Linked DNA regions of Variovorax paradoxus. The protein of the gene in region 2 interacts with the protein of the main gene of each other region in a pairwise test. Links are inferred from orthologs where the notes say so. Each region holds a gene or a part of one and is shown on either strand. Other genes may lie near its edges. The genes, in order: lpdA and QHG62_RS04925.

What was found.
Region 1: the proteins of QHG62_RS04925 (region 2) and lpdA interact in binary tests that used the Escherichia coli proteins (3 or more experiments, as listed by UniProt). The link is inferred for Variovorax paradoxus from one-to-one orthologs.

What each region holds. Positions count from the first base shown.
Region 1 is NZ_CP123990.1:1,783,560-1,794,779, reverse strand. What follows is about bases 4,233-7,232. They hold lpdA (dihydrolipoyl dehydrogenase), read right to left. Parts: upstream 6,645-7,232; coding sequence 4,821-6,644; downstream 4,233-4,820. Other genes in these bases: aceF (dihydrolipoyllysine-residue acetyltransferase), read right to left, coding at 7,231-7,232; QHG62_RS08790 (MFS transporter), read right to left, coding at 6,641-7,232; QHG62_RS08800 (C40 family peptidase), read left to right, coding at 4,233-4,734. Outside these bases: QHG62_RS08820 (propionate--CoA ligase), read right to left, coding at 1-1,157; QHG62_RS08815 (isochorismatase family protein), read right to left, coding at 1,283-1,885; QHG62_RS08810 (alpha/beta fold hydrolase), read left to right, coding at 1,961-2,767; QHG62_RS08805 (PQQ-dependent sugar dehydrogenase), read right to left, coding at 2,778-3,875; more of QHG62_RS08800, read left to right, coding at 4,150-4,232; more of QHG62_RS08790, read right to left, coding at 7,233-7,234; more of aceF, read right to left, coding at 7,233-8,916; aceE (pyruvate dehydrogenase (acetyl-transferring), homodimeric type), read right to left, coding at 8,966-11,220. UniProt on the Escherichia coli protein: Lipoamide dehydrogenase is a component of the glycine cleavage system as well as of the alpha-ketoacid dehydrogenase complexes.
Region 2 is NZ_CP123990.1:1,023,486-1,034,758, reverse strand. What follows is about bases 8,221-11,273. They hold QHG62_RS04925 (UvrD-helicase domain-containing protein), read right to left. Parts: upstream 10,924-11,273; coding sequence 8,518-10,923; downstream 8,221-8,517. Other genes in these bases: QHG62_RS04920 (GMP reductase), read left to right, coding at 11,130-11,273; QHG62_RS04930 (DUF2339 domain-containing protein), read right to left, coding at 8,221-8,396. In the rest of the region: polA (DNA polymerase I), read right to left, coding at 1-647; QHG62_RS04950 (hypothetical protein), read left to right, coding at 745-1,107; QHG62_RS04945 (homoserine kinase), read left to right, coding at 1,151-2,197; QHG62_RS04940 (BPSS1780 family membrane protein), read left to right, coding at 2,207-3,028; QHG62_RS04935 (DUF3999 domain-containing protein), read right to left, coding at 3,061-4,596; more of QHG62_RS04930, read right to left, coding at 4,593-8,220. UniProt on the Escherichia coli protein: A helicase with DNA-dependent ATPase activity. Unwinds DNA duplexes with 3'-5' polarity. Translocates on single-stranded DNA with 3'-5' polarity. Initiates unwinding more efficiently from a nicked substrate than double-stranded DNA.

The DNA.
Region 1 (11,220 bases), 760 kb from region 2 along the record:
TCGAGCGGTTCGCCCGCCAGGAAGAGCGCGCGCAGGCTCGACAGGTCGTATTTTCTGAGCAGCGCCGGGTCTTGCTTCCTGAGCACGCGCACCGCGGTGGGCGCGCTGAACTTCACCGTGACCTTGTATTTCTCGACCAGGCGCCACCAGATGCCGCCGTCAGGCTGCTTGTCGATGCCCTGGGTGGGCAGGCCCTCGTACATCAGGGTGGCCATGCCGGCGATCAGCGGCCCATAGACGATGTAGCTGTGGCCCACCACCCAGCCGATGTCGCTGGTCGAAAAATAGGTTTCGCCCGCCCGCCCGTCGAAGATGTGCTTCATGCTGGCGGCCAGCGCCACCGCATAGCCGCCGACATCGCGCTGCACGCCCTTCGGCTTGCCGGTGGTGCCGCTCGTGTAGATGGTGTAACTGATGTCGGTGGCGGCCAGCCAGGTGCATGGCACTTCGGTGGCGCGATGCTTCAGGCTCAACTCGGCAGCCAGGTGGTCGCGCCCGGCGGTCAATGCCATGGGCGCAAGGCCGCGATCGGTCAGGAGCACGGCCGGTGGCTTGTGCTTTGAAATCCTGATGGCCTCGTCGAGCAGCGGCTTGTACGCAATGACCTTGCCGCCGCGAGAACCGGCGTCGGCGCTCACCACCACCTTGGGCTCGGCGTCTTCGATGCGCGCCGCCAGCGAGCCACTGGCGAAGCCGCCGAAAACCACGCAATGGATGGCGCCGATCCGCGCGCAGGCCAGCATGGCGAACGCCGCTTCCGGAATCATCGGCATATAGATGAGCACGCGGTCGCCTTTGCCCACCCCGAGCTCGACCAGGCTGGCCGCGGTGCGCTGCACCTCGGCATGCAGTTCGCGAAAGCTGTAGGTTCTTTCGGTTCCGGTTTCAGTCGATACGAAGATCAACGCAGGTTGATCGCCGCATTCGGCTACATGCCGGTCGACGGCGTTGTGGCACAGATTGGTGCTTCCACCCACGAACCAGCGGGCAAATGGCGGCTGGCTGGCGTCCAGAACCTGGGTCGGCGGCGTCTTCCAGTCGATCAGCCGGGCCTGCTCGGCCCAGAACGCCTCGGGCGCATCCACCGACCGGCGATAGAACTCTTCGTAGCGGCTCATCTGCGATGTCTCCTGGTTATGGAAATCAGCTCCGGCGATCAGCGTCGCCTAAAACTGAATTCATAATTATGGAGATCGATCTTGCAGGAAGCTGACGCGCCCGACAATCAGGTGTCGCCCGCGTCGCTCCGGCCCCGGCCGGGTGGGGGCTGAACGCAAGGCCGTTATCGAATGATCTTCAGCAGCTCGGGGAATGCCGGGTGCTCGGCCGTGCGCAGCCACTCGAAGCCGACCATCTCGGTGGTCACCAACTCGGCGCCCGCGCCGGCCAACCGGTCGAAGGCCGCGTCGCGATTGCGCTCGGTGCGAGAGCTGCAGGCGTCGGTCACCACCCAAACTTCAAACTCGTCTTCAAGAAGATCGAGTGCGGTCTGCAGCAGGCACACATGCGCCTCGCAGCCGGCAATCACGATGGTGTTGCGCTCTTCGGCTGCGGCCGCAGGCTTCTGCAGGTGCTTCGGCAGGCTGCGGGCGTTGCCCTGCGGCGCCTTGGGCGGCACGCGCAGCCATTCGCCAAGGCCCTCCTCCATGCCGCTGAAATGCATCTTGGGCAAGGTTCGCTGGTACAGCGCGCGAATGCTGGGCAGGGTTTCGCCGAGCTTCGAGGGGTTGTGCTCGGTGCCCCAGACCGGCACCTCGAACAGGCGCGCCATCTTGCCCAGGCGCACGGCGTTCTGCGCCACGGCATCGGCCTCGAAGATCGCAGGCATCAGTTGCGCCTGGTAGTCGATCAGCACGAGTTGGGATTGCGAGGCGTCGAGCAGCATGAACTGATTCTTTCAGATGAAAATTGATTGGGCTAGACCGTACCACCGAAAAGCCGTGCACCTAGACTCCGCTGGATGCGGATCTTTTACTGGCGCCTCTCAGCGCGGCGCCCTCTCCTGCTGCTGAGCCTTTGCGCCGTGCTCCTGGTCTCCGGCTGCGGCGGCATGCGAACGGCCAACACGCCGCTGGAGAGCACGCTCGAAAAGAGCAGCTGCACCCCGAACGCGGACACGCTGCTTTTGCTCCTGCCCGGCGCCTATTCGCACCCGGACGATTTCACGCGCGAGGGTTTCGTCAAGGCGCTAGGCGACAACAGGCTCGCGGTGGACGCGATGCTGGTCGATGCGCACCTCGGCTACTACAACAACAAGACCATCCTCGACCGGTTGAGCAAGGACGTGATGGCACCGGCACGCAGCAAGGGCTACAAGTCGATCTGGATCGTCGGCATTTCGGTCGGCGGATTCGGCGGGCTTCTCTACGCGCAAACCCACCCCGGCGAACTGGCCGGCCTCGTGACCATCGCGCCTTATCTGGGGGAACGCGCGCTCAGCCTGGACATCGCCAATGCGGGCGGCGTGGCCCACTGGACCGGGCCGCTGGACGCCCCACCGGGCAGCGACCCGCGAACGCCGAACGAAACGCAGCTTTGGCAATGGCTGCGCGGCCACGTCGGCCATAGCGCCACCTTCGGCGCGCGCCCGCCGCTTTACCTGGGCTACGGCATCGACGACCGCTTTGCCTTCAGCCACCGGCTCCTGGCCGCTGCGCTGCCGGAGGGCCGCGTGTTCACGACCGAGGGCGGCCATGACTGGCCCGAGTGGATGCGCCTCTGGCGCAGCATGCTGCCCACGCTGCCTCTGCCGGGCTGCTCAGGCTGAAGCCCTGGGGTCAGTTCGGCCTTAACCGCAGCAGCTTGCCGTCGGATTCGTCGGTCAGTACATAAAGCAATCCGTCCGGCCCCTGCTTCACGTCGCGGATACGCGCCCTTCCGTCGGCCAGCAGCCTGTGCTCGGCCACCACCTTGCCGTCTTTCAGCTCGATGCGGTCGAGATAGCCGAACTTGAGCGATCCGACGAAGAGATTGCCCCTCCACCCCGTGCCATACCGGTCGCTGGTCAGGAAGGCCATGCCCGATGGCGCAATCGACGGCACCCAGTAGTGCAACGGCTGCTCCATCCCTTCGCTCGCGGTGAGGCCGTCGCCAATCTTGCCGCCGCCGTAGTTTTCACCGTAGGTGATCACCGGCCAGCCGTAGTTGCGGCCAGCTTGCGGAACATTGAGCTCGTCGCCGCCTTGGGGGCCGTGCTCCGTCATCCACAGGCGGCCGTCCGGCGCGAGCGTCGCGCCCTGGCCATTGCGGTGGCCGTAGCTCCAGATTTCAGGCAGCGCCCCACTCCGGCCGACAAACGGGTTGTCCTTTGGCACGGTTCCGTCTTTGGCAATGCGCACGACTTTGCCCAGGTGGCTGTCGAGCTTCTGCGCATCGTCCTTGCGGCTGTACCGGTCGCCCAGCGTAAGAAACAGCGTGCCGTCTCTCGCTTCGACAATGCGGCAGCCGAAATGATTGCGGCTGGCCACCTTGGGTTGCTGGCTGAAGATGATGCGCAGGTTCTCCAGCTTCGCGCCCTCTTCCGAAAGCTGTGCGCGGGCCAGCGCAGTGCCGTTGGCCGAGCCCCCTGCCTGGGGTTCGGAAAAACAGAAGTACAGCGTGCGGTTCTTTTCGAAGCCTGAATCCGCCAGCACGTCGAGCAGGCCACCCTGGCCGCCCGCCGCAATCGCAGGTAACCCGGTCACTGGCGGGCTGATTTTTCCGTCCGCAGCAATCACCCGCAAACGCCCGGCGCGTTCGGTCACCGCGAAACGGCCGTTCGGCAGGAAGGCGACGCCCCATGGATTCTCGAGACCGGACGAAATGGTCTCAGGGCGTAGCTGCGCTACAACGGTGCCCGCGAACGCCAACCCCGCCAGGACAGCTGCGCGACCCATAGGCCGAAAGTTCGATGTAATTTGCAGATTCACGAATTTTGCGGGAAGTTGAAGCGATGTTGCGGGATTTTGTCGATCAAACGCGCTCCCGCGAGTGATTCACCTTACAGGCGGAGGTTCATTTGCGGGCAATCGCTTATGGTTCATAAAGGTCCGCCGTTACATTTTTTCTTCAGCCGAATCGAAAAATTTCAAGCAAATCAATCATTTGGAGATACATTCGCCAATTCAGATGAGGTTGACATAACCGCGCGTCATCAATATCCTACGCGCCATGCGTTTTTTCGTCCTACCCGCTTCCCTCCTGTTTGCCGTCGCCGTCCAGGCCGCTCCTCAACAGGACCGAACCGATGACGAACTTGCCCGCTTGCTTGTCGACAAGGGCTTGATCGGACAACTCCAGCAGGTTCGCCAAACCGTCACCGAACGAACTTCCGATTTGGTCGTTACCGCCATCGGCTTCCTTGGCGTTCCATATCGCCGCGGTGGCAACTCGGCCGAGTCCGGCTTCGATTGCAGCGGCTTCGTTCGCGCCATGTACAACCAGACCGTTGGCCACCTGCTGCCCCGCCGCGCCGAAGAACAAGCCGCAGCCACCGAAAAGATCGACCGCAGCCAACTCAAGCCCGGCGATCTCGTTTTCTTCAACACCATGCGCCGTGCCTTCAGCCATGTCGGCATCTATGTCGGCGAAGGCAAGTTCATTCATTCGCCGCGCACGGGCGCCCAGGTGCGGGTGGAAGACATGAACGGCAGCTACTGGAGCCGCCGCTTCGACGGAGCCCGCCGCGTGCTTGGCGGCGCCCCCAACGACGAGGTCAAGGCCGCGGCAACAGCCGCAACCCGCACCGGCGACTAAACCGCCCTCTTTCAACGCAAAAAATCCCGCCGCGGCGGGATTTTTTTATGGCCGCTCCAGTTGCCTGGAGCGGCGCAACCAGCCGGTCAGGCCTTCTTTACTGGCGGCAAGTCGGTACAGGTACCGTGCGCCACCTCGGCCGCCATGCCGATGCTTTCGCCCAGGGTCGGATGCGGGTGAATGGTCTTGCCGATGTCGATTTCGTCGGCGCCCATTTCAATGGCCAGCGCGATTTCGCCGAGCATGTCGCCGGCGTGCGTGCCCACGATGCCGCCCCCAAGAATGCGATGCGTCTCGGCGTCGAACAGCAGCTTGGTGAAGCCCTCGTCCCGGCCGTTGGCAATGGCCCGGCCCGAGGCGTTCCACGGGAAGTGGCCCTTCTTGATCTTGATGCCTTCTGCCTTGGCCTGGTCTTCCGTGAGGCCGACCCACGCCACCTCGGGGTCGGTATAGGCAACGCTCGGGATCACGCGGGCGTTGAAGGCGGCGCTCGAAAGCTCCTTGTCGCCCTTCTGCTCGCCGGCAATCACCTCGGCCGCCACATGCGCCTCGTGCACCGCCTTGTGCGCCAGCATGGGCTGGCCCACGATGTCGCCGATGGCGAAGATGTGGGGCACGTTGGTGCGCATCTGGATGTCGACCGGAATGAAGCCGCGGTCGCTCACCGTCACGCCGGCCTTCTCGGCGCCGATCTTCTTGCCGTTGGGGCTGCGGCCCACGGCCTGCAGCACCAGGTCGTACACCTGCGGTTCCTTGGGTGCGTTCTCGCCCTCGAAGGTGACCTTGATGCCCTCTTTCGTGGCTTCGGCGCCGACCGTCTTGGTCTTGAGCATGATGTTGTCGAAGCGCGGCGCATTCATCTTCTGCCACACCTTGACCAGGTCGCGGTCGGCGCCCTGCATCAGGCCGTCGAGCATTTCGACCACGTCGAGCCGAGCGCCGAGGGTGGAATACACCGTGCCCATCTCCAGGCCGATGATGCCGCCGCCCAGGATCAGCATGCGCTTGGGATCGGTGCCCATCTCGAGCGCGCCGGTGGAGTCGACCACGCGCGGATCGTTCTTCGGCATGAACGGCAGGCTCACGGCCTGCGAACCGGCCGCGATGATGGCGTTGCGGAACTTGACGGTCTGCTTCTTGCCGGTGGTGTCCCAGCTGGTGCCGGACGTCTCGTCCACTTCCAGGTGGTAGGGGTCGATGAAGTTGCCGACGCCGCGCAGCACCGTCACCTTGCGCATCTTGGCCATGGCCGTGAGGCCGCCGGTGAGCTTGCCCACCACCTTGTTCTTGTGGCCGAGCAGCTTGGCGCGGTCGACCGTGGGCGCCGCAAAGCTCACGCCAAGGTCGGCGAAGTGCTTGACCTCGTCCATGACCGAGGCCACGTGCAGCAGCGCTTTCGATGGGATGCAGCCCACGTTCAGGCACACGCCGCCCAGCGTGGCATAGCGTTCGATGAGCACGACCTTCAGGCCGAGGTCGGCAGCGCGGAATGCGGCCGAATAGCCGCCAGGGCCGGCGCCGAGCACGACGACGTCGCACTCGACATCGACCTTGCCGCCATAGGTGGACGCGACGGGCGCTGCAGCCGGAGCCGGTGCGAGAGCCGCCTTGGGGGCGGGCGCCGCGGCGGCTGGCGCAGGAGCGGCTGCTGCGGGCGCGGGCGCTGCGGCACCGTCCACCTCCAGCGTCAGCACCACGGAGCCTTCCTTGACCTTGTCGCCCACTTTGACGGCGAGCGACTTCACCACGCCGGCGGCCGACGATGGAATTTCCATCGAGGCCTTGTCCGACTCGACCGTGATCAGCGACTGCTCGGCCTTGACCGTGTCGCCGACATTGACGAGCACCTCGATGACCGCGACTTCGTCGAAGTCGCCGATGTCCGGCACCTTGATTTGTTGTTCGCTCATTTGGACACTTTCAGTTTGAGTGTGAGAACGTCGACCGGTGGGGCCGAATTGCGATCGAATTCGCAGGCGGCGGCAATCCCTGCTTCCGCCACGTCGCGCGAGGTGCGCGACTTCATGTCGTAGGCCGCGTGCATGGCGCCAAGTGCAAAGCTGCGCCCCGAGCCAATGGCCCAGAACTGCTTGAACTCGAACACCTCGCGGTAGCTGTAGATGCCGTAGATGCCGCTCTGGTTGGCCATCAGCATCGTGAACTGGCTCGACTCGTAGGGCTCATGCTCGTCTTCCTTGGTCTGCATGAAGAACGAGTCTTTCAGCACCGGGTGCAGCAGCGTGAAGGTGCGGAAGATCTCGTGCTTGCTGCCGAACAGCAGCGCCTCGCGCGGCTGCGCGGCCAGCGCATGCTGCAGCACCAGGAAGTGCGCAGCAGCCCCGGCCACGGCAAACAGGCTCTGCCCCGCCGCATCGTCGATGGTGAAGATCTTCTGGTTTGCCTCGGCGCGGTGCGAAAGCCGCGTGTCGCCGAAGGTCACCAGCGAATCCGCCGCCATCGTGACCTGGCCGCCTTTGCGGACGGCCGCTACGGTGGTCATAGCAGGATTCGGCGATAGTCCGCGAGCACTTGCCCCAGGTAGGCGTTGAAGCGCGCAGCCAGGGCACCATCGATCACGCGGTGGTCGTAGGACAGCGACAGCGGCAGCGTCAGGCGCGGCACAAACTGCTTGCCGTCCCACACCGGCTTCATCTGGCCCTTGGAGAGGCCGAGGATGGCCACTTCGGGGGCATTGATGATGGGCGTGAAATGCGTGCCGCCGATGCCGCCGAGCGAGCTGATCGAGAAGCAGCCGCCCTGCATGTCGGCCGAGCCGAGCTTGCCGTCCCGCGCCTTCTTGGCGAGTTCACCCATCTCCGCGCTGATCTGCAGGATGCCCTTCTTGTCCGCGTCCTTCAGCACCGGCACCACGAGCCCGTTGGGCGTGTCGGCCGCAAAGCCGATGTTGTAGTACTGCTTGTAGACGAGCTGGTCGCCGTCGAGGCTGGCGTTGAAGTCAGGAAACTTCTTGAGCGCGGCAACCACCGCCTTGATCACGAAGGCGAGCATCGTGACCTTGATGCCCGACTTTTCGTTTTCCTTGTTGGTGGAAACGCGGAAGGCTTCGAGCTCGGTGATGTCGGCTTCGTCGTTGTTGGTGACGTGCGGAATCATCACCCAGTTGCGGTGCAGGTTGGCACCGCTGAGCTTCTTGATGCGCGACAGGTCCTTGCGCTCGACAGCGCCGAACTTCGCAAAGTCGACCTTCGGCCACGGAATGAGGCCCAATGCCGCGCCGTCCGCGCTGCCGCCACCGGCTGGCGCCTTGGCTGCGGATGCCTTGGTGCTGGCCTGGCCGCTCATCACGGCCTTGGTGAAGCCCTGGACGTCTTCCTGGGTGATGCGGCCCTTGGGACCGGAGCCCTTGACCTCTTCGAGCGGCACGCCGAGTTCGCGGGCGAACTTGCGCACCGAGGGAGAAGCGTGCGGCAGCTTGCCGGTGGGCGCCACAGTGGGTTCGTGCGGTGCGGCAGCAGCTGGCGGAGTTGCAGCGGCCGCCGATGGAGCGGCAACCGGAGTTGGCACACTGGCGGTCGCCGTTGCCGGCGCAGCGGCTGCAGCAGCCTGCGCGGGCGCAGGCGCAGGGGCCGCACCACCTGCGGCGCCTTCCAGCACGGCAATCAGGTCACCGATATTGACCGTGTCGCCCACCTTGACCTTGAGCTCCTTGAGCACGCCTGCAGCCGACGACGGAATTTCCATCGAGGCCTTGTCCGATTCGACGGTGATGAGCGACTGGTCGGCCGCGATGGTGTCGCCGGGTTTCACCAGCAACTCGATGACCGCGACATCCTTGAAATCGCCGATGTCGGGCACCTTGATTTCGATGGGGCCCGAAGCCGCAGGCGCGGCAGCCGGAGCAGGCGCCGCGGCTGCGGGCGCCGGTGCGGCAGCCGCAGGAGCCGCAGCGGCTGCAGGCGCCGAAGCCGGTGCCGCCGCAGCCCCTTCGGCCTCGAGCACGAGGACCACGGAGCCCTCTTTCACCTTGCCGCCGACCTCGACCTTGATTTCTTTCACCACACCGGCGGTCGACGACGGAATCTCCATCGACGCCTTGTCCGATTCCACGGTGATGAGCGACTGCTCGGCCTTGACCGTGTCGCCCACCTTCACAAGCACCTCGATCACCGCGACTTCATCGAAATCGCCGATGTCCGGCACCTTCACTTCCACTGCTGCCATATCGTTGTCTCCCGCCGTGAGGCGCCGTTCGTTCGTTGGTTGTTGATGTTCAGGCGTAAAGCGGATTGACCTTGTCGACATTGATGCCGTACTTCTTGATCGCTTCAACCACCTTGGCCACGGGCACTGTGCCATCTTCGCTCAGCGCCTTGAGCGCGGCCACCACGATGTAGTGGCGGTTGATTTCGAAGTGCTCGCGCAGCTTGTTGCGGAAGTCGCTGCGGCCGAAGCCATCGGTGCCCAGCACCTTGTAGTTGCGGCCCTTCGGAATGAAGGGGCGGATCTGCTCCGCGTACGCCTTCATGTAGTCGGTCGACGCGATCACCGGGCCGGTGGTCGGCGAGAGCTGCTCGGCCACGAAAGGCACGCGCGGCGTCTGGTCGGGGTGCAGCAGGTTCCAGCGGTCGGCGTCCTGGCCGTCGCGCGTCAGCTCGTTGAAGCTCGGGCAGCTCCACACGGAAGCCGACACGCCCCAGTCCTTCTCGAGCAGTTCCTGCGCGGCAAAGCTTTCGCGCAGGATGGTGCCGCTGCCCAGCAGCTGCACCGTGGGTGCCTTGGCCTTGAGCGCGGGGCCCTGCTTCGACAGGTACATGCCCTTGATGATCTGCTCTTCAGTGCCGGGTTGCAGGCCGGGCATCGGGTAGTTCTCGTTGAGCAGCGTCAGGTAGTAATAGACGTTGTCCTGCTTCTCGACCATGCGCTTCAGGCCATGGTGCAGGATCACGCCCACTTCGTGCGCGAAGGTCGGGTCGTAGCTCACGCAGTTGGGAATGGTGTTGGCCAGGATGTGGCTGTGGCCATCTTCGTGCTGCAGGCCTTCGCCGTTGAGCGTGGTGCGCCCCGACGTACCGCCCAGCAGGAAGCCGCGCGCCTGCATGTCTCCGGCCGCCCAGGCCAGGTCGCCGATACGCTGGAAGCCGAACATCGAGTAGTACACGTAGAACGGCACCATGATGCGGTTGTTGGTGCTGTACGACGTGGCCGCGGCAATCCAGCTGGACATGCCGCCGGCTTCGTTGATGCCTTCCTGCAGGATCTGGCCGGCCTTGTCTTCCTTGTAGTACATGACCTGGTCCTTGTCGACCGGTGTGTACTGCTGGCCTGCGGGGTTGTAGATGCCGATCTGGCGGAACAACCCTTCCATGCCGAAGGTGCGGGCCTCGTCCACCAGGATGGGCACCACGCGCGGGCCCAGCGCCTTGTCGCGCAAGAGCTGCGTCAAGAAGCGCACATAGGCCTGCGTGGTCGAGATCTCGCGGCCTTCGGCCGTGGGTTCCATCACCGACTTGAAGGTGTCGAGCGAAGGCACCGTGAAGCTCTCGTCGGCCTTGGTGCGGCGGTGCGGCAGGTAGCCGCCGAGGGCCTTGCGGCGCTCGTGCAGGTACTTCATTTCCGGCGTGTCGTCGGCCGGCTTGTAGAACGGCAGATCGGCAATCTTGCTGTCCGGAATCGGAATGTTGAAGCGGTCGCGGAAGGCCATGATGTCCTCGTCGCTGAGCTTCTTGGTCTGGTGGACGTTGTTCTTGCCCTCGCCGATCTTGCCCATGCCAAAGCCCTTGACCGTCTTGATCAGGAGCACCGTGGGCTGGCCTTCGTGCTTCACGGCCGCATGGAAAGCGGCGTAGACCTTCTGCGAATCGTGCCCGCCGCGGCGCAGCTGCCAAATGTCGTCGTCGCTCATCTTGGAAACCATCTCGAGCGTGCGCGGGTCGCGGCCGAAGAAATGCTTGCGAACGTAGGCGCCGTCGTTGGCCTTGAAGGCCTGATAGTCGCCGTCGTTGGTTTCCATCATGATCTTGCGCAGCGCACCTTCCTTGTCGCGCGCCAGCAGCGGATCCCAGTTGCTGCCCCAGATCAGCTTGATGACGTTCCAGCCCGAACCGCGGAATTCACCCTCGAGTTCCTGGATGATCTTGCCGTTGCCGCGCACTGGGCCGTCCAGGCGCTGCAGGTTGCAGTTGATCACGAAGATCAGGTTGTCGAGCTTCTCGCGCGCCGCCAGGCCAATGGCGCCCATCGACTCGACTTCGTCCATTTCGCCGTCGCCGCAGAACACCCAGACCTTGCGGTTCTCGGTGTTGGCAATGCCGCGGGCGTGCAGGTATTTGAGGAAACGGGCCTGGTAGATGGCCATCAGCGGCCCAAGGCCCATCGAGACCGTGGGAAATTGCCAGAACTCGGGCATCAGTTTCGGATGCGGGTAGCTCGACAGGCCCTTGCCGTCGACTTCCTGCCGGAAATTGAGCAGCTGCTCTTCGGTCAGGCGGCCTTCCAGGTAGGCGCGGGCATAAATGCCGGGGGACA
Region 2 (11,273 bases):
AGCGCGTCGAGCGAACCGTATTCGAGCAGCCATTTGGCGGCTGTCTTGGGGCCGACCTTCTCGACACCAGGCACGTTGTCGACCGCGTCGCCCACCAGCGTCTGGTAGTCGATCATCAGGTTGGGCGGCACACCGAATTCCGCCGTGACACCCGCCACGTCGCGCTTCTTGCCGTTCATCGTGTCGATGATGGTGATGTGCTCGTCCACCAGTTGGCTCAGGTCCTTGTCGCCGCTGGACACGATCACTTCCACGCCCTGCGCCGCGGCCGTCTTGGCAAGCGTGCCGATCACGTCGTCGGCCTCGATGTCGGGCACGCAGAGCACGGGCCAGCCCATGAGCTTCACCACCTGGTGGATGGGGTCGATCTGGCTGCGCAGGTCGTCGGGCATCGGCGAGCGGTTGGCCTTGTATTCGGGATACAGGTCGTCGCGAAACGTCTTGCCCGGTGCGTCGAAGATGCAGGCCGCATAGTCGGCGCGAACCTCGCGGCGCAGCGCCGTCATCATGTTGATCATTCCGCGGATGGCGCCGGTGGCGGGGCTCTTCGGATCGCCGGGCACGGCCCGCAGGTCCGGCATGGCGTGGAAGGCGCGGTAAAGATAGCTCGAGCCATCGACGAGCAGCAGCGTTTTCTTGTCGGTCATCAGGCCATTTTGCCGTGCCCGGCGCGGCGCCCGGAACCACGGCGGTGCGCGCCGCAGACCGACACCTCGAAAGCGGCGCCAAGCCTACAATCCTTGCATGCCTAGCCCCACACTCCTGGTCGCCCGCCGCATTCTGCTGGCGCTGGCCTTTGCCGCTCCTTTTGCCGCCGTTCAGGCGCAGTCCGCACCCGCCCGGGTGCCTGCACCGGCCGAGCCGCTACAAAATCAGGAGCAACCCGACGGCCGACGCAACCAGAAGGTCGAGCACATCCACACCGAAGACAGCGGCGCTTCGGTCGACGAGGTCCGCTACGGCGGCCGCACGCAAAGCATCAATGTGAAGCCCAAGGCCAACGTGCCCGGCTATGAAGTGCTGCCCAACGACGCAGGCAGCGCGCGCCCGGGCTCGGCCGACTCCAACGGCAACGGCCCGCGCGTCTGGAACGTGATGAAGTTCTGACCGTGCTGCGCGTTCAATCGTCAGCGCAACGCTGAGCACCGCCATGGCAGTTTTTACCGAAGTCGAATTCGGCGAGGCAGACGCGCTCGTGCAGCGCCTGGGCCTGGGCCCCCTGCGCGAGCTGCGCGGCATCGAGGGCGGCATCGAGAACACCAACTACTTCGCCACCACCGAAAGCGGCGAGTTCGTGTTGACGCTGTTCGAGCGCCTCAGCGCCGAGCAGCTCCCCTACTACCTTTGTCTCATGAAGCACCTGGCGGGCCGCGGCCTGCCGGTGCCGGAGCCCGTGGCCGACCCGGCCGTCGCGCCGCCGTCGGGCCATGCGCTGACGATTCCCGCGAATGCGCCTTGCGAACTGCTGCTCAAGGTAGCAGGCAAGCCGGCCGCGCTGGTGCAACGGCTCTCGGGCCGAAGCGAACTGGCGCCGGGCACTGCGCATTGCGCCCAGCTGGGCGAAATGCTGGCGCGCATGCACCTGGCGGCGCGCGACTTTCCGCGCATTCAGCCGAACCTGCGCGGCCTTGCGTGGTGGAACGAGACCGTTCCCGTGGTGCTGCCCTACATCGACGAATCGCAAGCCGGGCTGCTGCGCGCCGAACTGGCCTACCAGAACCATGTGGCTGAAACATCGGCCTACGCCGCATTGCCGCGCGGCCCGGTGCATGCGGACATGTTCCGCGACAACGTGATGTTCGCAACCGGCGAAGACGCCGGCTCGGCGCCGCGCCTGACCGGCGTGTTCGACTTCTACTTTGCGGGCACCGACACGTGGCTGTTCGACCTGGCCGTGTGCCTGAACGACTGGGCCATCGACTTGCCGACCGGCGAGCACCATGCCGAACGCGCGGACTCGCTGCTGTCCGCCTACGAAACCGTGCGTCCGCTGAATGCGTCCGAGCGCGCCCTGCTGCCCGCCATGCTGCGCGCCGCGGCACTGCGCTTCTGGATTTCTCGGCTCTGGGACTTTCACCTCCCGCGCGAAGCCAGCATGCTGAAGCCGCACGATCCGGCGCACTTCGAGCGCGTGCTGCGCGGGCGCGCCTCCCATCCGCATGCCATGGCGCAATCGCTCGAGCCGCTGGCTGCCTGACACTTCAAAATGAAACTCAACCTCGTGCCGGCGCGAACCGGCGCTGCATGGGTCCGCCTCGGACTCAAGACCTTCTGGCGACAGCCGCTCGCCTTCATTTCGCTGTTCTTCCTGCTGATGGCGCTGATCTCGACGGTGTCGCTGCTGCCGCTGCTCGGCAGCGTGCTGGCGCCGGTGCTGCTGCCCTTCATGACGCTCGGGCTGATGGTGGCAACCTCGGTCGCCTACACCGACAACGCCGAGGGCATTGGCACCGCCGGCCATGCGCAGCGCCCCACGGGCTCCGCCATGTTCGTGGCGGTGGTTGCCGCCATGCGCACCGAATGGCGCTCGCTGGTCAAGCTGGGGGTGATCTCCGCCGTGTACTTTGTATTCGCCGTGCTGCTGACCTCGTTCATCGACGGCGGCCAACTGGCAAAGGCCTATCTGCTCGACGAGGCACTGACGCCCGAGATCATGGCGAGCAGCGACTTCCAGGTTGCGCGCATGTTCCTGATGTGCCTCAACCTGCCGCTTTCGCTGGCCATGTGGCATGCACCGGCGCTCGTGCACTGGCATGGCGTGGAACCCGTGAAGAGCATCTTCTTCAGCGTGGTTGCGGTGTTTCGCAACTTCGGCGCCTACGCGCTGTTCGGCCTGGCATGGCTTGGCGTGTTCCTGATCGCGGGCATCGGCATGGGCCTGGTTGCCACGGTGCTGATCGGCGTTGGCGGAGGCGGCGCCGCCGCGGCCATGGGCAACATATTGATCGTGGGCTCGGCACTGGTGCTCGCAGCCATGTCGATGAGCTCCACCTGGTTCACCTTTCGCGACAGCTTCGACCCGAACTGAGGCCATCGCCGGCCCACAGGCCGGAGCTTCCGTCAACCGGCTGCAGCCCTGTCCTTGCGCAGGCTCGCGAACAGTGACCATGCCATGGCGGCCAACAGCAGAAAACCGACTCCCAGCGCTCCCCACAGCCACCACTTGCGCGAGGGATCGGGCTGCGTCGGCACCGGCAACTGCGCAGCCGCGGCGACCACGGCATCGACCACCGCGACCGGCGGCGGCGGCAACGTGACGCTGGCCTGGTCGGCCGCCACGGGCTTGTTCGGGTTGTAGCCCGGCACCAGCGTAGCCAGCGCCAGCGCCGCGCCCGGCACACCGCCCTGCACCGCCGCATTCTTTTCTGGCGCCGTGCGCCACGCGAGCGAGAACGGCGCGGCACCTTGCGCAAGGAACACCAGCGTGCGCGGCGTGGCCGCGACTGAAATCGTCGGAGGTGTCGCTCCGAGCAGGCTCACCGGGCCGGAGGTGCGAATCCGAAGGTGCGAATAGCTCGTGCCATCGAGCGCCAACACCGGCGAACGCGCTTCGCCGCCTGCTTGCGACAGGCGATACACGACAGTGTCGAGCAGCGGCACTTCACCCGGCGTGCCCGCAGAGGACGACGGCGGCCGGCGCTGCTGGTGCCGCAAGGCATACAGCGGATTGCGGGGCACGCGCGCCGGCTCGGCGGCAGGCGCCGGAATGGCTGCGAGCAAGCCCGAAATCCCGACCTGCGCCAGCGTGTTGACGTCGGCCAGGTCGATGCGCAGGCTTTCGACCGGAACGCCGCGCGGCAACGCGTAGTCGCAATGGTCGACGCCGCAGCGCTCCGGCCTCGACGCGGCCGACCACTCGAGCGGCGCAACCGGTTCGACCTCTTGAACACTGTCTATCGCTACACCGGTCAACGGCGCGCCGTTCTTCGGGTCGCTCCATCGCAGCCGCAGAAAACGCGCCTGCACGTTGTCCAGCTCGACGGCCAGGCGCTCGATGGTCTGGCCGCCATGAGCCAGCCGCACCAGTTGCTCTTCGCCTCCTATCGGTCGCCAGTGCCGCAGGTCGTCGCTGGCCTCGAGCCTGAATGCGAACAGGCCGCGTGCGTCGGGCGCGATCTCGAACCGCGCCTGCAGCAGGCTCCCCTTGAGCTGGCTTGCGTCGATGAGCCATTGGCCCGTGTCGGCTTGCTTGCGCGCCGGCTTGCGGGCAAGCGCCAGCGACCCGTCGGGACGCACCCTGAAGCTCAACGCAGCATCGTCCGAAGCGTCCGCCGAGCCCGCGGCACTTGCTGGCAGCGCGAAGATCGGCACCTCTTTAGAGGCAAGCCGCGGCTCAGCGGCCTCGTTGCGCAGCCATGCATAAGGGACCGCGCTGCCGGCTGAATTGCGCACCCGCAGGTCGCGCAGGTCGCCGTATGCGGCGTGGGCATAAATGCCGAGCGGCAGCGTGAGCCGGTAGTACGGCCCGTTGCCTTGCAGGGCAATGGGCGCGGTGGCGGCAGGTTGTGCGAGGGCAGCACCGAACCAGGCCGTTGCCAGCACCATGGCAAGACCAATTTGCGCGACATGGCGCGATGGCTTCGCACCCGGCTTCATGCTGCATCTCCTTCAGGCAACACATCTTTCTCCATTTCGGTTTTCTTTGGCGGCACGGGGGCAAAGTACCCTACCAGCAGCAGCAATGCACCCACCGCAATGAACGACACGATGCGGAACAAACCGCCCCTGTCCGCCAGTTCGACGAAGAACAATTTCAGCACCACAACGCCCAGCAGCGCGGCGCCGCCGACCCAGAGCGTGCGCACGCCGCGAGAGTGGCCGAGCACCATCGCAATCACGCCGCAGATCGCCCAGGTGATCGAGAGCGCCGCCTGCGTGAGCCACGATCCATAGAGCGCATCGAAGCGCCATTCGACGCCCGCATAGTGATGGCAGCTGCGAAGCACCGCACCGGTCAGCAGTGCCAGCCCGGTAACGCCGAGCACGCCCTTGGCCACCATCGGCTGCACGCGCGCGAACGACCCCACGGGCAAGGCGCGCCACCAGAGCACCAGCGCAAACAGCACCAGCCACTGCGCAAGTTCGAGCGGGTTCAGCAGCGGCACATAGGGGAGCGGCGCAGCGTTGCCCGGGCTCGTTCCGTTGGTGAGCCAGACCCACGCGAGCAGGTAGGCCGCCACCGGCATTGCCGCAAATTCCAGGTACGCGGCGCGGTACTCGGCCAGCGGCCACCGCTGCAACAGGGCGCGCGAGCGCAGCAGCCACAACGCAACCACTGGCACGATGGCCCAGCCAAGCAACTGCCAGCTCGACCACTCGGCGCCGATGCGCCCGAGCTGCCATTGGCACTCGCGCGCCGCAAGCAGCAAGAAGAACCAGAAGCCCGCCACGTGGAACGGCGCCAGCGCTGCCGGAGCAAGCCAGCGCTTTTGCGCGTGCAGCAGCCGCAGGTGCCACAGCAGCGCCAGCGGCCAGGCCGCCCAGCCCAGGGCGCTCGAAGGCATGTAGACCCGCGGTGCGGCCAAGGCAACGCCCCAGGCGGCGATCAGCGCAAGGCCAGGCAGCGTCGCCAGCGTGGCACGGCCAAGCTGTGGCCAACCGCGCCGATGCGACACCACCGCCGAAAGAACGGAGGTGACGAGCACGATGGCGAGCGCAGCCGTGGCCAGATAAGCGCCCATGTCGTTGCGGCGCAGCACCTCGGCGGTTTCGCCGAGCCAGCCGAAGAGCCACCAGCCCAGGCCCCAGATCACCGGGCCCCACAGCACGGCCGGATTGGCGCACCAATCGTTGATCCAGCGCGTGCGCTTGGCGGTTGTGGTGCCTTCGGTCGCACGCCGCCATGCCTCGCTGCTCATCCATGCGCCGGCCAGCAGGGCGGCGAGGCCCAGCACCACCGGCGTCCAGAAGCCCAGGTGCGCAAAAGCCGATGGCGGCGTATTGCCGTGGTAGATCAGGACCTGGTCGAAAACGTGGAGCACCGCAGAGATGACCTGCAGCAGGCCCGCCAGCGCCGCGAGCGGCTTGTGCGCAATGCGCAGAGCCACCCAGAGCACCACCGTCGCCGTAAGCGGCCACAGCAGCGCGGCCTGCGCGAGGCTTACCTGGAACAGCATTGCCAGATGCAGCAAGCTCACCCCGGCGATTGCCGCAACGGCATTGCCGAGCGACCACACCGGCTGAATGCCGCGTGCCAACGCGGCGCGGTGCGCCTGCAGCATCGACCACGCGGCGCTGCCGAGCAGGCTCAGCGCAATGAGGCTTGCCGCCACGGCACCCTGCCAGCCGCTTGCGAGCACCTGCTGGGCGCTGCCGGGTCCATCGGCCGCGCGATGCAGGGTGGCGATGAAGCCTGCCACTGCCAGTGCCTGCATGCCGTAGGTCACAAAGGCCAGCGGGCGGAGCATGAAACGCACCGCCGCCGCAAAGGCGATGGAAGCCAGCACGGCCGTTGCCGCAGCCGCCCACGGCGGAGTGAACCATTGCCAAAGCAGCAGCGTGAGCGCACCCATGCCGAGCCACGGCAAGGCGGTACCCACCAGCGCTTCCCAGCCATTGCCTTCATCGAGCTTGGCGCGCCGGTGAATGGTCCACATCGCAAAGGCGCTCACCGCCACCAGCAGCGGGCCGATGACAGAGCCCTGCAGCAGCGGATGCCCCGGCGCCGCATCGAGTTGCGTGGCTTCGAGCAGCTTCCACACCGCGCCGGCGAACACCACGAACGAGAAGGCCCGGGCATACACACGCCCTTGCCGCGCGCCCAGCCAGTACATGCCGGCCGCCTCGACCGCCCAGGCCGCGCCCGTCCACCGGCCTTCGAGGCCGAGCGGAATGGCCAGCGTGCCGAAGATCACGCCCACGATGGCGTAGGCCTCCGCAAGCAGCGCCAGGCCCTTGGGCTGCGTGGCAAACACAAGCCGGCCGAGCACCAGGTAGAAGGCCGCGAGCGCCATCGCCGAGAAAGCAGCGCCGTATTCCCACGGCTGCATGAGCAGGTACTGCATGCCGAACGCGACCATCGGCGTGCCGAACACCAGCGAGCTGTCGACCCGGCCCGCGCGGCGCAGCGTGTCGAGCGCGCGCGTGGCCAGCGGCTCTGCGGGTTGCACGGGTGCGTCGAACAGCGTGCGCCGCGCGAACAGCAGGCCTACCGCGACGAACATCAGGAAGAAGACCAGCAGGAACGGCTGCACGATGCCGTACTGGTCGTCCGTGTAGTACTTGTGCGCCCAGCCCGCGGCCAGCGTGAAAGTGCCGACAAAGCCGATGAGGTTGAGCACCCGCCAGGCCTTGAACCAGGCGATCAGCACAATGCCGACATCGAGCACCAGCAGGTAGGTGAAGAGGCCCACAGGCCGGTTCTGTCCGGTGGAGGCAAGCACCGGCGCCGCAAAGCCCTCGAGCGCCGCAACAATGGCCAGCACCGGCGCGTTCTGCAGCACCGCGAGCACCGCGCTGAGCACCGCCACGCCGAACAGGAAGGCGAAGCCGGCCGTCGGCGGCAGCAGCTCGTGAACCTTCATGGCCGCGAGCGTGGTGAGATAGAAAACGCCGATGCCCGCACCCTGCAGGATCAGCGCATAGCCGGCGCGCTTGCGGCGCAGGAACCAGCCCAAGGCCAGCAGGCCCGCGCCCACCAGCGCCACGGCCGCGTACCGCAGCTCGACAGGCACCGTCACGCGTTCGGCCGTGTAGCGAAGCAAGAAGGCGAGCCCCAGGAACAGGATCAGCACGCCGAGCTTCACCAGCATGTTGCCGCCGAAGATCAGGTTGGCGATGGGTGCGGGCAGGCGGTCGCGCAGCGGGATTGCCGGTGGGGGCGGTGGTGGAGGCAGGCGCCGGGGCGCTGGCACGGCAACCGGTGGCTTGGCCGGTGCCGGTGCGGGAGTTGATTCGGCGGCTGCGGGCGACGGGGCCGGCATCGAGGCACGCGCTGCGGCGGCTGCGGCTGCGGCCGCTTGCGCAGGCCGCGCGAGGGGGCTCGGCGTGGCTGGTGGGATCGGGGTGGCCGGCATGACCTGGGGAACCGGCTGCGCGACCAGCGTCGCGGGGGCACTTGCCGCCGAATTGGATTGCTCATCGGCAGGCGCCGCTTCGCCAGAGCCCTGCGTGAGCCGCCGCTCGAGCATGCTCACGCGCTGTTCGAGTTCGGCCACGCGTTGCTGCAGCTTCAGCATGCCGCCCGCAGGCGCAGCCGATATGCCGGCGGCAGGGGGCGATGCGGTGCCTGAGGGCTGCGCGCGTTCGGCCTCGGTACGCTCAGGTTCGGCCGCGCTCTTCTTGCCGACGATTTTCGGCAGCGCAAATGCGCCGACAACCGCCAATATCAGCGCAGCCGGAACCGACTCTGCGATGGCCCCTATGAAAAGGCCGGCAATCATGCCAATGAACCACATCCTCAGCTCCCCTTGTTTTGGCGAGCATGGAGTGTACGGCGATTGCTTCTTTAAAAACCGCCCGAAACGCCCGTGGCTATTGCGCCTCCAGCTATTTGTTTAATAGCAAACTTGGTGGCGCTCACACGGGCGTGAGCTTGGCGACCGACAGCGCAAGCCACTTGACGCCATGCCGGCTGAACTTGACCTGCGCGCGCGCATCGTCGCCCGTGCCTTCGAGCGACAGCACCGTGCCTTCGCCGAACTTGTTGTGGAACACCTGCATGCCCGAACGCAGGCCGTGCGAAGGCGCGGTTTTCTGCGGTGGCACCGGGGGGCTCGCGAATGTGTCTTTGCTGCTGCCGTACCCGCTACCGCTGCTGTAGCTGCCGCCACCGCCGCGCGTGCTCGCATAGCCGCCGCCGTAGCCGAAGGCTGACGGCGTGAACGCCTGGTTCTTCGGCGTGAGCCACTTGAGCGCGCCTTCGGGCAACTCTTCGAAGAAGCGGCTCTTCACGTTGTAGCGCGTCTGGCCGTGCAGCATGCGGGTTTGCGAATGGCTCAGGTACAGGCGCTTGCGTGCCCGCGTGATCGCCACGTACATCAGGCGGCGCTCTTCCTCGAGGCTTTCGAAATCGCTCATCGAGTTTTCGTGCGGGAAAAGGCCCTCTTCCATGCCGGTGATGAACACGCAGTCGAACTCCAGCCCCTTGGCCGCGTGAACGGTCATCAGCTGCACGGCGTCCTGCCCGGCCTGCGCCTGGTTGTCGCCCGATTCGAGCGCCGCATGCGTGAGGAACGCGGCCAGCGGGCTCAGCGTTTCGCCGGTTTCGGCGTCGGGCGCCAGCGGCTCGTCGACCACGGGGCGGGTCAGGTCGATGCCCTGGCTCGCGGGGGACTGCCGCAGTTCGTCGACCGGCAATGCCACGGCGTCGCGGCCGAAGCCTTCCTGCGTGACGAAGCTCTCGGCCGCGTTCACCAGTTCTTCCAGATTCTCGATGCGGTCGGCGCCTTCGCGGTCGGCCTTGTAGTGTTCGACAAGGCCGCTGTGGTCGAGCACCAGCTCGATGATCTCGCGCAGGCTGACGCCCTGCGTCTGCTCGCGCAGCACGTCGATCTTGGCCACGAAGGCCGTCAGGTTCGAGCCCGCCTTGCCGCCGACGGCATGCACCGCGTCGTGCAGCGAGCGCCCCGCGGTGCGCGCTGCGTCCTGCAGTTGCTCGAGCGTGCGCGCGCCGATGCCGCGCGGCGGAAAGTTGACCACCCGCAGAAAACTCGTGTCGTCGTCCTTGTTCTCGAGCAGGCGCAAATACGCCAGCGCATGCTTGATTTCAGCGCGCTCGAAGAAGCGCAGGCCGCCGTACACGCGGTACGGCACCGAGGCATTGAAGAGCGCCGTTTCGATCACCCGGCTCTGCGCATTGCTGCGGTAGAGCACGGCCATTTCCTTGCGGTCGAAGCCGTCGCGCACAAGCTGCCGCATTTCCTCGACCATCCACTGCGCCTCGGCCAAGTCAGTGGGCGACTCGTACACGCGCACCGGCTCGCCCGGGCCTTGGTCGGTGCGCAGGTTCTTGCCCAGGCGCTTCTTGTTGTGGCTGATGAGCTCGTTGGCCGAATCGAGAATGTTGCTGTAGCTGCGGTAGTTCTGCTCCAGCTTGATCTGGTGCTGCACATCGAACTCGCGCACAAAGTCGGCCATGTTGCCCACACGCGCACCGCGAAAGGCGTAGATGCTCTGGTCGTCGTCGCCCACCGCGATCACGCTGTTCTGGCCCGGCGTGAACTGGCCCGCCACCGTGTTGCCCGAAAGCATCTTGATCCACGCGTACTGCAGCCGGTTGGTGTCCTGGAACTCGTCGATCAGGATGTGGCGAAAGCGCCGCTGGTAGTGTTCGCGCACCGGGTCGTTGTCGCGCAGCAGTTCGTAGCTGCGCAGCATGAGCTCGCCGAAATCGACCACGCCTTCGCGCTGGCACTGTTCTTCGTAGAGCTGGTACAGCTCGACCTTCTTGCGGTCGTCGTCGCTGCGGATCTCCACGTCGCGCGGGCGCAGCCCGTCTTCCTTGGCGCCCGCAATGAACCACTGCGTCTGCTTGGCCGGAAAACGCTCGTCGTCCACGTTGAACTGCTTCATCAATCGCTTGATGGCCGAAAGCTGGTCTTGCGTGTCGAGGATCTGGAATGTGGAAGGCAGGTTGGCCAGCTTCCAGTGCGCGCGCAAAAGGCGGTTGCACAGGCCGTGGAAGGTGCCGATCCACATGCCCCGCACATTGACCGGCAGCATGGCTGTCAGCCGCGTCATCATTTCCTTGGCGGCCTTGTTGGTGAAGGTCACGGCCAGGATGCCGCCGGCGGAAACCTGGCCGGTTTGCAGCAGCCAGGCAATGCGGGTGGTCAGCACCCGCGTCTTGCCCGAGCCGGCGCCGGCCAGGATGAGGGCATTGCCCGCGGGAAGAGTGACCGCGGCGCGCTGCTCCGGGTTCAGGTTCTGCAGCAACGGCAGTTCCAGGGGGTTGGCATCAGCCGCAGGTTCGTTAAACAACATCCGCCGATTGTAGAAACCAACCCGTATGCGGGTTATATGAAGAACCGGAAGACCCGCCTTTGCAAGACTGCGTAAAATCAATCACCGGGCCCAAGTTTCTTGCGTCCGGTTTTTTGTGCCCGTCTTTTGCTGAAAGACGCCCCAAAGACCGGCCGGACCAAGCGCTCATTCGTTCGTTTCAACGATTCCTTTCCAGGAGCCTGGTCATGCAGATTTTCGATTACGACAACATCCTTTTGCTCCCGCGCAAGTGCCGCGTGGAAAGCCGTTCCGAGTGCGACACCAGCGTGACGCTGGGCGCGCGCAGCTTCCGCCTGCCGGTGGTGCCGGCCAACATGAAGACGGTGGTC